DNA from 2 places in the Erwinia magellanica genome. Region 1 is predicted to be linked to the other one. Evidence: predicted binding sites of a transcription regulator. Region 1 holds the regulator's gene; the other holds the start of a gene.

Region 1 (3,129 bases):
CTCTTTTTTAACGTGGCGCACGCATCGCCACACGCCCCTGTTAATGCCAGCCATCATAAGAAGGATGCTGGTACGCCAGCCCGTGAAGATGAGCGACGTAAACGCAGGCCGGTTAAAGCAAGCTCCACAAAAAAAGTTAAAGAGACCACCAGCAAGAAATCCCGCTTAACCTCCGTGTCAAAGCTCAAGCTTAAAAAGAAAGCCTCTCCGGCAACGGCCGCCGTTACTCCCGGCAGATATAAAAAGAAAAGCGTTAATGGCAGTAAAAAGCGTTACGGACGGCATCGCGGTAAAGCAGCACAAATGGAAGCGCTGACAGCCGATCTCGACCCGGCACCGCTGAAGTTGAGCAAGGCGCATCGTGCCCGCTATCAGAAAGCTCGTGAAACTGCGATGAACAAACTGATGGGCCAGCTGGGTAAACCCTATCAATGGGGCGGAACCTCACCAAAAACCGGCTTCGACTGTAGCGGGCTGGTCTGGTATGCCTATAAGGATTTGGTGAAGTTTAAAATCCCGCGCACCGCTAACGAAATGTATCATCTGCGCGATGCCGCCTCGATCAAACGTGATGAGCTGGAAAAAGGGGATTTGGTCTTCTTCCGCATTAATGGACGCGGGGTTGCTGACCATGTTGGCGTCTATCTGGGTGACGGTAAGTTCATTCAGTCCCCCCGTACCGGCAAGGATATTCAGGTAAGCGCGCTGGGCGAGGATTACTGGCAGCGTCACTATATTGGCGCCCGTCGGATGATGACGCCGAAAACCATCCGCTAAGCGTTATAAAGGGCCTGCGATCAGGCCCCTTTTATAGTTAGTGCATGATGGCGGTAAAGCTGAACGCCATAATCATCACCAAAGCGCAAACCGTGGTCAGTAATGAGAACTTTAAATCGGTATCCATATATCCTCTGAATAGCCCTACAGTTAATAGTGTTATCAATTTTCCCATACTTATCGGTAAAAATCTCGTTTTCTCTGCTCAGCCTTGTTAGAATTCTTTTTGTTGCGCAACGTCCGCTCAGTCACAATTCTGCGGACGACCACTCTTTTCCTTCCTGACGAATCCGACAGCAACTTAAACCGATTTAAGACGTCAGGTTTTACTCTTTTCAGGCAAACGATTAACAACAGGCTTATCAACACGTTGAGATAAGCGCAGGAGTAGCTAGTTCATGGCAACAATTAAAGATGTGGCAAAGCAGGCCGGGGTGTCGACCACCACCGTCTCCCACGTCATCAATAAAACCCGCTTTGTCGCCGAAGAGACGCGGGAGGCCGTCTGGGCTGCAATTAAATCGCTGCACTATTCCCCCAGTGCAGTGGCCCGCAGCCTTAAGGTTAATCACACCAGAACTATTGGTCTGTTAGCCACCTCCAGCGAAGCGCCCTACTTTGCCGAGATTATTGAAGCGGTGGAAAACCGCTGTTTCGCAAAAGGCTATACCCTGATCCTGGGCAATGCCCATAACGATCTGCAAAAGCAGCAGGCCTATCTGTCGATGATGGCGCAAAAGCGCGTGGACGGTCTGCTGGTGATGTGCTCTGAGTATCCCGATCCGCTGATCAAAATGCTGGAAGAGAACCGCAATATCCCGATGGTCGTTATGGACTGGGGCGAGTCTCGCGGAGACTTCACCGATACCGTGCTGGATAACGCTTTTGAGGGCGGCTATCTGGCCGGGCGCTACCTGATCGATCGGGGTCACCGCGATATCGGCGTGATCCCCGGACAAATGGAGCGCAATACCGGTGGCGGCCGCCATGCCGGCTTCCTGAAGGCGCTGGCTGAAGCCAATATTACGCTCCGTAAAGAGTGGCTGGTGCAGGGAGATTTCGAACCGGAGTCTGGCTATCAGGCGATGCAGCAGATTTTATCGCAGAAACAGCGACCAACGGCGGTCTTTTGTGGCGGTGACGTCATGGCCATGGGCGCCATTTGCGCTGCGGACGAGATGGGGTTACGGGTTCCGCAGGATATATCGGTGATCGGTTATGATAACGTGCGCAACGCCCGTTACTTTACACCAGCACTGACTACCGTTCATCAGCCTAAAGAGCGCTTAGGCGAGACCGCTTTCGATATGCTGCTGGACCGTATCACCAGCAAACGGGAAGATCCGCAGACCATTGAGGTACATCCTTCCCTGATCGAACGTCGCTCGGTCGCTGACGGTCCTTTCCTGGATTACCGCCGCTAAGCCTTCTGCCTGCCTCTTTCCTGCTGCAAGCCAGGGGCATATTTTACCCCCGGCTTGCGCTGTTCAGGCTTTTTACTCCTCTTCGCGCAGCCATTCGCTGTTCAGCGTATCGCTCTCACCCAGATAATCGAGTAGCCAGCTCAGCGCCGGTGACGCCTGTTGTTCAGACCAGCTGACGCAGCAGGGGCTGTCGGGGAAACTGGCTGCCAGCTTTAGCTCGTGCAGTGTGCCCTGTTTCAACAGAGGCCGGGCAAAATGTCCCGGTACCATGCCCACGCACAGCCCGGCTGACAGACAGTCGAAAGCACTTTCCCAATCTGGCACCACCAGCCGCCGCTGATTATCCAGGGTCCAGGTTGTTCGTTTGGGGAGCGCTCGCGAGGTGTCCTCCAGCACCAGCGAGGGCCATTCCCGGATCGCCTCTTCGCTGATAACCTGCTCCCGGTGCTGCGCCAGAGGATGATCTGCTCCCACCACGCAGCGCCAGTTCAGTGCTCCCATATCGCGAAAGGCAAAACGGCCGCCCACAGGTATAGCCTGAGTAGCCCCAATGGCCACATCAACCCTGCCATCGGCCAGCGCATCCCAGACGCCGTTGAACACCTCTGGCGACAGATGCAGCTCCATGTCGGGGAAATGGCGGTAAAAGTCCACCACCAGCTGGCGCGTGCGCTGAGGTTTGACTATCCGATCGACGGCAATATTGATCTGTCCACGCCAGCCGTTGGCCACCTGCTGACACTGCCGCCGGGTGGCGAGCATTTTTTTGATAACACTTCGCCCTTCCTGCACAAATACCCGTCCCGCTTCGGTCAGCACCACATCCCGGTGCCGCCGTTCAAACAGGGGTACTGCCAGCCACTCCTCCAGCTGCCGCACGGTATAGCTGATAGCGGAGGGAACGCGGTGCAGCTCAGCCGCGGCTGCG
Region 2 (3,129 bases), on a different contig from region 1:
GTGCATCACCAGCACGCGATCGCTCATGCCCAGTACCTCTGGCATTTCAGAGGAAACGAGAATGATGCTCAGCCCTTCCTCTTTGAACTGATTAATTAACTGATAAATCTCTTTCTTTGCCCCCACGTCCACGCCGCGGGTCGGTTCATCCAGAATCAGCACTTTTGGACGGGTCATCAGCCCACGGGCGATAGCGACCTTTTGCTGATTACCGCCGGAGAGCAGCCCAATGGGTTGCTCCATTGAAGGCGTTTTGACGTTAAAGAGTTTGATAAAGTCGCTGACCGCCAGCTGTTCTTCGGCATGCTTCAGCCGACCGCCGCGATGGCTGAAGTAGTCCAGCGCCGTCAGCGACATGTTCTCTTTTACCGACATGCCCAGCACCAGCCCGTCGCGCTTGCGGTCTTCAGAGATATAAACGATGCCGTGTTGCAGCCCTTCTTCGGGGGAACGGGTGACCACCTCTTTGCCATCCAGCTGGATGCGGCCTTTATTCCGCGGCAGCGCGCCATAAAGCACCTTCATTAATTCGGTACGCCCTGCGCCCATCAGTCCGGCTACGCCGAGGATTTCACCTTTGCGTAAAGTGAAGCTCACGTCATTCACCCCAGGCCCGGTAAGGTGCTCAACCTTCAGGCGAACCTCACCCGGCGCTTTATCCAGGCGCGGATACTGCTCTTCCAGCTTGCGCCCTACCATCATTTCAATCAGCGAATCCTCATTGAGCGAATCAACTTCACGCTCAGCGATAAACTGGCCGTCGCGGAAAATGGTGACGTCATCGCAGATCTCAAAGATCTCCTTCATACGATGCGAGATATAAACAATGCCGCAGCCCTGCGCCTTCAGCTCGCGGATCACGCGGAAAAGCGAAGCAGTTTCGGTATCGGTCAGCGCATCGGTAGGTTCATCCATCACTATCACTCTGGATTGATAGCTCAGGACTTTGGCAATTTCGACCATTTGCTGATCGCCAATTGAGAGATCGCCCACCAGCGTATGGCTGCTGAAGCGCAGATTCAGCCGCTTTAACAGCACCTCCGCTTCGGCGTGCATCTTCTTCCACTGGATACGCCCGATGGCGTTCACAAACTCACGGCCCAGGAAGATATTTTCCGCAATACTGAGCTGCGGGATAAGGTTCAGCTCCTGATGGATAATGCCAATTCCCGCTTCCTGCGACGCTTTAGGCCCGTTAAAAGAGACCTCGTTACCCAGCCAGTGAATGCTGCCGGCGTCACGTGCATAGATGCCGGTCATCACTTTCATCATGGTGGATTTCCCGGCACCGTTTTCACCCACCAGCGCCATCACCCTGCCCGGAAAAACCGAGAGCGCGGCACCAGAGAGCGCTTTCACGCCTGGAAAGGATTTATCAATGCCTTGCAGTTGCAGTAAAGGTTGCATCATGGCCTCAGAAGGTCACGCCAGCACAAAGGATAATATTCGCGAAGGGAGAACACTCCCCGCTGCGGATCACCGCCTGGCTGCGCTGGGTTTGCTGTTTGAACTGTTCATGAGTGACGTACTGAATAGAAAGGGTGTTTCCCTGATGTTGTTGCAGCAAGTCGAGCAGGGCTAACAGCTCATTGTGGAGTTGAGGATTATGGGTTTTGATCTCTTCCGCGATGATGGCGCTTTCTACCTGCATCTCTTCCGTAACAGTTTTCACCACCTGCATAAAGCTCGGGATACCCTGCGTCAGCGCCAGATCGATGCGCTGCGGTCCGGCCGGGATCGGCAGACCAGCATCGCCCACCACCACGCTGTCGGTATGCCCCAGGCGGGAAACCAGCGACGAAATTTCAGAATTCAGTAAGGTGCCTTTTTTCATCTTTCACTCCAGAGCGAAACGTTTCGCTGATCGGGAGTGTATGAGAGGCAGAAGGGAAAACAACGAGCAAAGTGTGAAATTGTGATCGCCATCGAAACGTTTCGCTGTCCTGTGACGAAGTTTGACTTAGGCACAGCTAAACGGGAGATCGGCAAGAAGTGGCCGGCAGCAACCGGCCATGTGCAGCGGAATTAATTGAAGACCATACCGCCATCAATCAGCAGAGACTGGCCGGTCATATAGTCAGAATCGGGGCCAGCCAGGAAGGAGACACAGGCGGAGACATCTTCTGGCTCAGAGAGACGGCCCAGAGTGATGCGTTTGGCAAATTCAGCTGTGCCATACCCCGCTGGCTTACCTGCTGCGCTGGAAATCTGACGATCGATCTCTTCCCACATCGGCGTTTTCACGATTCCCGGACAGTAGCCGTTCACGGTGATGCCAGCCGGAGCCAGATCGCGCGCAGCGGTTTGTGTTAACCCACGTACCGCAAACTTACTGGAGCTGTAAATCGCCAGTTCCGGGTTACCCACATGCCCCGCCTGAGAACAGGCATTGATGATCTTGCCGCCATGCCCTTCAGCCTTAAAGGCTTTCACCGCAGCCTGAATGCCCCAGATCACCCCTTTTACGTTGATTGCGTAAACTTTATCGACAATTTCCGGCGTGATCTCTTCAATAAGCGTGGTGGGTGCTATTCCGGCATTGTTAACGATGACGTCAAAGCCTCCCAACTCTTTACGGGCCTGCTCAACAGCGGCAAATACCCGATCGCGGTCGGAAACATCCACCGTAACGGCTAACGCTTTCCCTCCCTGCGCGACAATCTCGTCGGCAACCTGGCGTGCCGTCTGGCTGTTGAAGTCTGCCACGGCAACGGCGAAACCATCTTTTGCCAGCCGGAGGGCAATCGCTCTGCCAATTCCCTGACCGCTGCCGGTCACTAACGCTACTTTCGTTTTCATCTCTACTCCCTGAACGGTAATTAAAGAATTTGACTCAGATGCAGCTGGCCCATCAGCATCGGGTTGTCGGCATAGTCGACCGGCACCGCTACCACAGCAGGCCCCTGCACATCCATCGCTTTACGCAGCGTAGGTTCCAGCGCTGCCGCGCTCTCCACGGCAAAGCCTGCCGCGCCAAACGCCTCGGCATAGGCTTTGAAATCAACCGGCCCGAATTTCACGCCAGAGACACGCTGGTACTTTTTCTGCTCCTGCATCGCCACCATGTTGTATTCCTCATCCACCCAGATGATGTGCAGGATATTGGCCTTCAGCCTGACGGCGGTTTCC

What was found. Region 1 encodes PurR, which represses purine synthesis genes. Its sites were predicted from a motif close to CANGCAAACGTTTGCNTG; they were not measured.
Region 2: the regulator PurR is predicted to act here: its motif matches at 1,846-1,863, upstream of rbsD (D-ribose pyranase).

The regions. Positions count from the first base shown of each region.
Region 1 is NZ_JBCHVC010000001.1:905,731-908,859, reverse strand. Features, by position in the region: gene AAH450_RS04185 (C40 family peptidase) at 1-777, shown strand, start outside; gene cydH (cytochrome bd-I oxidase subunit CydH) at 815-904, opposite strand; gene purR (HTH-type transcriptional repressor PurR) at 1,176-2,201, shown strand; gene punR (DNA-binding transcriptional activator PunR) at 2,274-3,129, opposite strand, start outside.
Region 2 is NZ_JBCHVC010000004.1:532,711-535,839, reverse strand. Features, by position in the region: gene rbsA (ribose ABC transporter ATP-binding protein RbsA) at 1-1,407, opposite strand, end outside; gene rbsD (D-ribose pyranase) at 1,415-1,834, opposite strand; gene AAH450_RS16930 ((S)-acetoin forming diacetyl reductase) at 2,026-2,799, opposite strand; gene alsS (acetolactate synthase AlsS) at 2,820-3,129, opposite strand, start outside.